DNA from 2 places in the Homoserinibacter sp. YIM 151385 genome. Region 1 is predicted to be linked to the other one. Evidence: predicted binding sites of a transcription regulator. Region 1 holds the regulator's gene; the other holds the start of a gene.
What was found. Region 1 encodes LexA, which represses DNA repair genes until DNA is damaged. Its sites were predicted from a motif close to TCGAACANNTGTTCGA; they were not measured.

Region 1 (4,406 bases):
CCCCGTCACGATCCTCGCCTGGTCCTTCGTGCGCGACGATCAGCCGCTCGGCGAGACGGCGGAGCAGGTGGCGCTCGCGCTGCGCGACGAGATCGCCGACCTCGAGGCGGCCGGCATCCGGATCGTCCAGGTCGACGAGCCGGCGCTCCGAGAGCTCCTGCCGCTCCGCCTCGCGGCGCAGCCGGCCTACCTCGACTGGTCGGTGCGCGCGTTCCGCCTCGCGACGGCGGGCGCCGCCCCCGCGACGCAGATCCACACGCACCTCTGCTACTCGGAGTTCGGCGCCGTGATCGACGCGATCGACGGGCTGGATGCGGATGTCACCTCGATCGAGGCGGCGCGCTCCCGCATGGAGGTGGTCGACGACCTCGAGCGCTCCGGGTTCTCGCGAGGGATCGGCCCGGGCGTCTACGACATCCACTCGCCGCGGGTGCCGGGCACGGAGGAGATCTCGGAGCTCCTCGAGACGGCGGCGCGGGCGATCCCGGCCGATCGCCTGTGGGTCAATCCCGACTGCGGTCTCAAGACCCGCGGCTACGAGGAGACGGTCGCCTCGCTCGAGCATCTCGTCGAGGCCGCGCGTCGCGTGCGCGAGGGCGTCCGGGTCTGACGCGATCCCCGGCATCCTCCCGTCCTGCGTGGGGGAGGATGCCGGGGTGCCCTTCACCCCGAGCCACGCCGCCGCGGCGCTCCCGTTCCTCCGCTCGGGGCTGCCGCCCGCGGCGCTCGTGCTCGGCACGATGGCGCCCGATCTGCTCTACTACGCGCCGATCGAGGTGCCGCGGGGCCTGAGCCATTCGCTGCTGGGCGCCGTCACGCTGGACCTCGCGCTCGCGCTCCTGCTGTTCGGGGTCTGGCGCGGCTGGCTGCGCGATCCCGTCGCCGACCTCCTGCCCGCGCCGCTGCGGGTGCGCGTGCCGCCCGCGCGCCGTCGGGTCGCGGCTCGGGAGTGGCTCCCGGCAACCGGGGCGGCGCTCATCGGGATCGCCACCCACCTCGGCTGGGACGCATTCACCCACCGCGGCGCGGTCGCGTCGGCGCTCGGGCTCGAGCGCGAGGTGCTCGGCCTGCCGATCACCTCGCTGCTCCAGCACGGCTCGACGGTCGCGGGCGCGCTCGTGCTCGTCGCGTGGGCCGTCCACCTGGTTCGGAGGACGCCGCGCGCGGAGCCGGCCTCGCCGTCGCGTCTCGGGGCGCGGTCGCGCGCGGTCGCGCTCGGCGCACTGCTCGGGCTGTTCGCGACGACCGCGCTCCTCGTCTGGGCCGCGGGAGGCCTCCGGGTGGAGCCGCAGCTCGTGTTCCGCGTCGCGACGACCGCGGTCGGCGTGCTCGTGCTCGGCACGGCGGCGTACGCGGCGTGGTGGCGGCTGGTGCCGCGGGGGCGCGGCTAGACCGCCCGGAGGACCGCGACGACCTTGCCGAGGATCTCGGCGCCGTCGCCGGGGATCGGCTCGAACGCCGAGTTCCGGGGGAGGAGCCAGGTGTGACCGTCCCGACGGCGGAAGTCCTTGACGGTCGCCTCGCCATCGATCATGGCGGCGACCGTCTCGCCGTTCTCGGCGGTGCGCTGCTGCCGGACGACGACCCAGTCGCCGTCGCAGATCGCGGCGTCGATCATCGACTCGCCGACGACCTTGAGCATGAAGAGCTCGCCCTTGCCCACGAGCTGCCGGGGGAGCGGGAACACCTCCTCGACCTGCTGGTCGGCGGTGATCGGGATGCCGGCGGCGATGCGGCCGACGAGCGGCACCATGGCCGCGTCCCCGACGGGGGCGCTCGACTCGGCGTCCTCGGCCTGCGGGAGGTCGATGAGCACCTCGAGCGCGCGCGGCCGGTTGGGGTCGCGGCGGAGGTAGCCGGAGAGCTCGAGCTGCTTGAGCTGGTGCGTGACGCTCGAGAGGGAGGCGAGCCCGACTGCGTCGCCGATCTCGCGCATGCTCGGCGGGTAGCCGCGGGTCGAGACGGAGCGCTGGACGAACTCGAGGATGGCCTGCTGCTTCTCGCTGAGGCTCGTGCGGCGGCGGGTGCCCCCTGCGCCCTGGCCGGCTGGGCCCTGGTCGGTCATCGCGTCTCCAATGTCGGTGGCTCGTGATCTCGTATCTCTCGAACAGTCGAAACTGTATCCGCCGATGCGGGTGCAGGCAAACATCTGTTCGAGCGTGTCGCCCGGATTGCCGGGCGAGCCGGCCCGGATCCTCGCAGATCCGGGCCGGGGCTTGAACATATGTTCGATCGAAGCTATGTTCGAGACCACGGATCCAGTCCGGCCTCCCGGCCGAGCGCCGGACCGGATCCGTCCAACCAGGAGGCGACCATGACCAGCACGGCGATCACGACCGGTACGGCGATCACGAGCAGCACGGCGATCACGAGCACGGCGACCGGCAGCGCGGCGACCCGCGCCAGCACCGGCGGCACCCCGCGCCTGCGCATCACGCGCCGCGGCCGCGTCGTCCTCGGTGCCCTCGTGGTGCTCCCGGTGGCGGCGCTCCTCGCGGGGCTCGGCCTCATGAACGCCGGCTCGGCCGTCGCGAGCGTCGAGCCCGGCGCCGAGCTGTCCTACGTGACGGTCATGTCGGGCGACTCGCTGTGGGAGCTCGCCGAGGCCATCGAGCCCGAGGGCGACACCCGGACGCTCGTCGACGAGCTCGTCGCGCTCAACCGCCTCGACGGCGGCGCCCTCGAGGCCGGCCAGCGCATCGCGATCCCGGCGCGGTACGACTCCTGAGCCGGGGCGCGGCGACGCCGCGCGAGCGCTCTAAAATCGTCGGGTGACCTCGCTCGCCGACCTCCCCATCCGCGACGACCTCCGCGGCCAGACGCCCTACGGCGCCCCGCAGCAGCAGGTGCGCTACGCGCTCAACGTCAACGAGAACACCCACCCGATCCCGGAGGACGTGGCCCGCCACATCGTCGAGGCGATCGCGCGCGCGGTCCTCACGGTCAACCGCTACCCCGATCGTGAGTTCACCGTCCTCCGCGAGCACCTCGCCGCCTATCTCGGGCACGGCCTCCAGCCCGCCTCCGTCTGGGCCGCGAACGGCTCGAACGAGATCATCCAGCAGCTGCTGCAGGCCTTCGGCGGCCCCGGCCGACGCGTCCTCGGCTTCCCGCCCACGTACTCGATGCACTCGATCATCGCGGCCGGCACCGGCACGGAGTGGGTCGCGGCCGAGCGCGACGCCGACTACCGGATCTCGCCCGAGACGGCGGTCGCCGCGATCGAGCGCGAGGATCCGGACCTCGTCTTCCTCTGCTCGCCGAACAACCCGACCGGCACCCCCCTGCCGCTCGAGACGATCGAGGCGGTCTACGGCGCGAGCCGCGGCATCGTCATGGTCGACGAGGCCTACGCCGAGTTCGCGCCCGCCGGGCAGCCGAGCGCGCTCACGCTCCTCGCGGGGCGCGAGCGCCTCGTCGTCTCGCGCACGATGAGCAAGGCCTTCGCCTTCGCCGGGGCCCGCGTCGGCTACCTCGCCGCCGACCCGGCCGTCGTCGACGCGCTGCGGCTCGTCCGCCTCCCGTATCACCTCTCCGCCCTCACGCAGGCGGCCGCCGTCGCGGCGCTCGAGCACGCGCCGACGATGCTCGCGATGGTCGACGAGATCGCGGCCCAGCGGGATCGCATGGTCGCGGAGCTGGGCGCGCGCGGCTACACGGTCTGGCCGAGTCACGCCAACTTCGTGCTCTTCGGCGGGCTCGCGGACGCGCACGCGGTCTTCGAGGCGCTGCTCGCGCGCGAGGTCCTCATCCGCGACACCGGCATCCCCGGCCACCTCCGCGTCACGGCCGGCACGGCCGAGGAGACCACCGCCTTCCTCGCGGCGCTGGCCGAGGTCGACCCTCGGTAGGATCGTGGCCATGAGCTCCCAGCGCGTCGCGCGCATCACCCGCGAGACCAGCGAGTCGAGCATCGACCTGACGCTCGACCTCGACGGCACCGGCCGCTCCGACATCCAGACCACGGTGCCCTTCTTCGACCACCTGCTCACCGCGTTCTCGAAGCACTCGCTCGTCGACCTCGCGGTCCGTGCCTCCGGCGACACCGAGATCGACGTGCATCACACGGTCGAGGACACCGGGATCGCGCTCGGCACCGCGATCCGCCAGGCGCTCGGCGACAAGTCGGGCATCGGCCGCTACGGCGATGCGCTGGTCCCGCTCGACGAGGCGCTCGCGCGTGCCGTCGTCGACGTCTCCGGGCGCCCGTACCTCGTGCACGGCGGCGAGCCGGCGGGCTTCGAGCACCACCTCATCGGCGGCCACTTCACCGGCTCGATGGTCCGGCACGTCCTCGAGGCCATCGCCTTCAACGCGGGCCTCACGATCCACGTCGAGGTCCTCTCGGGCCGCGACCCGCACCACATCGCGGAGGCCGAGTTCAAGGCCCTCGCGCGCGCCTTCCG
Region 2 (4,406 bases), 670 kb from region 1:
TGATGGCGATGCGCAGCAGGTCGTCGACCTGCGTCTCGGAGAGGAACTGCACCTCGTCCATGAGGAGGCAGCTCACATCCCGCCCGGTGTCCCGGATGACCTTCTCGCGCTGGGCGGTGAACACCTGGTAGACGTCGTCTTCGGCGGTCACGGTGAAGTCGACGGGCCGGGTGACGCCGAGGCGGGAGACGATGGAGGCCTCGCCTTTGGAGTCGATGGCGGGCTTCGCGAGGAGCACGCGCTGTCCGCGCTCCTCGTAGTTGTACGCCGCCTGGAGCAGGGCGGTCGACTTGCCGCTGTTCATCGCGCCGTAGCGGAAGTAGAGCTTCGACATCTACTGCAGGTATCCGTCCTCGGCGGCTCGACGGATCAGCTCCGCCTTCTTGCCGGCCGGTCGCCCCACGCGGGCGTACTTCTCGCGCACCCGCCGCAGGTAGGTCTTCGCGGTCTCGTACTGGACGTTCATGTTCTCGGCGACGCCGGCCGTGCTGTGGCCGGCGACGTAGAGGCGCAGCGCCTCCTCCTCGCCGGGGCTGAGCCGCGGGCGGGCGTGCGCGGCGGCGCCACCGACGGGTAGCGGACGCCAGGAGCGCTCGGTCGGCTGCTCGCCCTGGAGGCCCATGACCCGGCGGGCGGCATCCATGACCTCGCTCATGGGCAGCGACTTGGAGAGGAAGTCGGCGGCACCGGCCGCGAGGGCGCGGTCGCGCGCCTCGCGGGTGTCGAGGCTGGTGAGGACGACGACCTTGGCGCCGGCGGCGCGGCAGGTGCGCACGCGGGCTTCGATGGAGACGGGCTCGTTGAGCTGGAAGTCGATGAAGACGAGGTCGGTGGGGAAGTTGGCGCTGTGGACGAGCTGCAGCCAGGTCGCCGCGACGAGGACGACCTCGAAGTCGCGCGCGTTGGCGCCGATCCACGTGGACAGCGCGTCGAGGAGGACCTCGTGGTCGTCGAGGATGGCGAGGCGGATGCGCCGCTCGGGCGTCTCGATGCCGTCCGCCGCCGTGCCCGGCAGCGCAGCCGACGCCGGGGGGCTCGACGCCGCATCGGACATGCTCATGCCCCTAAGCCTATTGCCGCGCACCGGCCGTCCACCCCGCGCGACGCTCAGAACAGGGTCGGCTGGAGCGCCGCCGCCGTCTCGGGTGCGAGCTCGGCGGCGAGCCGCGTCGCTCCGGCGCCGCTCCCCCGGCGCGCGCCGCCGGGCACGATCGCGCCGGCGCGGCCCTCCCGGCGCGCGGAGGAGCGCAGCGTGCCCGTGCCCTGCTCGAGCTCGGCGCGATCCAGCCCGTGCTTGCGGATGAGGGGGCGGATCCGCTGCGCGAGCCAGCGTCGGTACTCCTTCGGCGCGTAGACGGAGGTGCCGTAGAGCTCCGCGTAGCGCGGCACGAGATCGGGGTGCTCGCGCGCGAGCCAGTCGCGGAACCACTCCCGCACGCCGGGTCGCAGGTGCAGTGCCGAGTAGGCGACGCTCGTCGCGCCGGCCTCGGCGATCCGGCCGAGCGCCTCGTCGAGCGCGGCGCGGGAGTCGGTGAGGTGGGGCAGGACGGGCATGAGGAAGACGGCGCACCCGAGGCCCGCCTCCCGCAGGGCGCGCACGGTCGCGAGGCGCGCCGCCGTCGACGGGGTGCCCGGCTCGATGCTCGCCTGCAGCTCCGGATCGAAGACGGCGATGGACATCGAGACGTCGACGGGGACGCGCTCGGAGGCCTCCACGAGCAGCGGCAGGTCCCGCCGCAGCAGCGTGCCCTTCGTGAGGATGCTCAGCGGCGTGCCCGAGGCGGCGAGTGCTGCGACGATGCCCGGCATGAGCCGGTAGCGCCCCTCGGCGCGCTGGTAGGGGTCGGTGTTCGTGCCGAGGGCGACGGGATGCCGGCCCCAGCTCGGGCGGGCGAGCTCGCGCGCGAGGACCTCCGCGACGTTGACCTTCACGACCACCTGACTGTCGAAATCCCGCCCCGCATCGAGGTCGAGGTACTCGTGCGTGGGACGCGCGAAGCAGTAGACGCAGGCGTGCGAGCAGCCGCGGTAGGGATTGACCGTCCAGCCGAAGGGCAGGGCGCTCGCGCCGGGCACGCGGTTGAGCGCGCTCTTCGCGAGGATCTCGTGGAAGGTGACCCCCGCGAACTCGGGGGTCGAGACGGAGCGCACCACATTGCTCAGCCGCGCGAGCGGGGCCAGCGCCGAGACCGCCTCCGACTCGAGTGCCTGCCCGCTCCACCGCATGCGGACATTCGAACACATGTTCGAGCATCCGGCAAGCGACGAAACGGAACAGTGGACGATCGACCGTGCCGTCCGGAGCCGGCCCGCTCAGGCGTCAACCGTCCCGCGTGCTCGAGATGTGGGTTTCTCCGCGTTCGCACCGGGGATCCTCCGTGCGAATGCGGAGAAACCCGCATCTGGTTCAGGTCGTGATCTGCAGGGCCTTCGCCGTGCGGGCGAGCGAGCGCTTCGCCTTCTGCTTGTTGTCGGCGAGGCGCTGGCCGTAGCTCGGCACCATCTCCTCGATGCGCGGACGCCACGCCTCGACCCGGTCCGGGAAGCACTGCTCGATGAGCGAGAACATGATGGGCGCGGCCGTCGAGGCACCCGGCGAGGCGCCGAGGAGCCCCGCGATGGAGCCGTCGGCGCCCGAGATGACCTCGGTCCCGAACTGGATCACCGGCTTGCCGTCGGCGCCGCGCTTCATGATCTGCACGCGCTGGCCCGCCGTGATGAGGCGCCAGGCGGAGCCGTCGGCCTTCGGCGCGAACTCCTGGAGCGCGGCGATCTTCTTCCTGCGGCTCGCGAAGACCTCGCTGACGAGGTAGCGCACGAGGTCGAGGTTGCTGAGCCCCGCGCCGAGGAAGGTGCCGATGTTGTGCGGCCGCAGCGCGCGGAAGAGGTCGAGCCACGAGCCCTGCTTGAGGTACTTCGTCGAGAAGCCGGCGTAGGGGCCGAACAGCAGGCTCGACTTGCCGTCCACGACCCGGGTGTCGAGGTGCGGCACCGACATCGGCGGGGCGCCGACCGAGGCCTTCCCGTACACCTTCGCGGTGTGCTTCGCGACGATCTCGGGGTCGTCGGTGCGGAGGAACTGGCCGCTGATGGGGAAGCCGCCGTAGCCGCGGATCTCCGGGATGCCGGCCTTCTGCAGCAGGTTGAGCGCGCCGCCGCCGGCGCCGACGAACACGAAGCGCGCCGTCTTCTCGATGTAGGTGCCGCCGATCTCGTGCGACATGCCGACGTGCCAGAGGCCCTCGCGGTCGCGCTTCAGGCGCTTCACGCGGTGGTCCGTCTCCAGCGTCACGCCCTCGAGCGAGGTGAGGCCGCCGAACAGCAGGCGGGTGAGCGAGCCGAAGTCGATGTCGGTGCCGGCGGCCGTGTAGGTCGCCGCGATCGGCTGGTCGCGGCGGCGGCCGGGGATGAGCGACGGCGCCCAGCGGCGGATCACGGCCGCATCCTCCGAGTACTCGATGCCCGCGAAGAGCGGGTGGTCCTTGAGCGCCTCGTAGCGCTTGCGGAGGTACTCGACGTTCTCGGTCCCCCACACGAAGCTCATGTGCGGCACGCTCGAGATGTAGCGCGAGGGGTCCGGCAGGACGCCCGTGTCGGCGAGGTGCGACCACAGCTGGCGCGAGACCTGGAACTGCTCGTTGACCTTGACGGCGTTCGAGATGTCGATCGAGCCGTCCGCCTTCTCGGGCGTGTAGTTGAGCTCGCAGAGGGCGCTGTGCCCGGTGCCGGCGTTGTTCCACGGGTTCGAGCTCTCGAGGGCGACGTCGCTGAGCTGCTCGAAGATGCCGATCGTCCAGCTCGGCTCGAGCTGCTTGAGGATCGTCCCGAGCGTCGCGCTCATGATCCCTCCGCCGATGAGGGCTACGTCGAGAGGCTTCGTCGTCACCCGCCCATTCTAGGAGCCCGCCGGGAGGGCGCCCGCCAGGTGGTCAGAGGCCGAGCTTTCGGAGCTCCGCGTCCATCCGCGCCGCCATCTCCGCATACCCCTCGTCGTTCGGGTGGAGGCCGTCGGCCGCCATCCACTCGGGATGCCCCTCGATCCAGCGGGAGGCGCCGGGGATGTACTCGGCGTCGATGGCCGCTGCGGCGTCCCGGACCCAGCCGATGATCGCCGCGACCGACTCGGGTCGCTCGTCGGTGTACCAGAACGGCTCCACGACGATGATGCGGGACTCGGGCAGCTCGTCGCGCAGCCGTTCGAGATCGGCGTCGATCTGCGCCTCGATCGCCTCGGGACCGAAGCGGTACGAGAAGTTGTCGTTGAGGCCCATCGTGATGAAGAGGAGGTCGGGATCCTGCCGGATGACGGCCGCCGGGAGGTCGAGGGTGCCGCGGTTGTTGACGAAGCCGAGCCCGTTGACGCTCGGGTTGAACTCGCGCCAGCCGCGTTCGGTCGAGATGATCGT

Region 2: a site for LexA is predicted at 2,235-2,250, ahead of OF852_RS07990 (Rv2578c family radical SAM protein). Genes of this name have one in related genera too.

Annotation. Positions count from the first base shown of each region.
Region 1 covers NZ_CP115175.1:978,425-982,830, reverse strand. Annotated here, with positions in the region: gene metE (5-methyltetrahydropteroyltriglutamate--homocysteine S-methyltransferase) at 1-610, shown strand, start outside; gene OF852_RS04720 (DUF4184 family protein) at 657-1,391, shown strand; gene lexA (transcriptional repressor LexA) at 1,388-2,065, opposite strand; gene OF852_RS04710 (LysM peptidoglycan-binding domain-containing protein) at 2,315-2,728, shown strand; gene OF852_RS04705 (histidinol-phosphate transaminase) at 2,772-3,851, shown strand; gene hisB (imidazoleglycerol-phosphate dehydratase HisB) at 3,862-4,406, shown strand, end outside.
Region 2 covers NZ_CP115175.1:1,645,760-1,650,165, forward strand. Annotated here, with positions in the region: gene OF852_RS07980 (thymidine kinase) at 1-334, opposite strand, end outside; gene OF852_RS07985 (response regulator transcription factor) at 335-1,060, opposite strand; gene OF852_RS07990 (Rv2578c family radical SAM protein) at 1,108-2,226, opposite strand; gene OF852_RS07995 (malate:quinone oxidoreductase) at 2,408-3,886, opposite strand; gene OF852_RS08000 (SGNH/GDSL hydrolase family protein) at 3,930-4,406, opposite strand, start outside.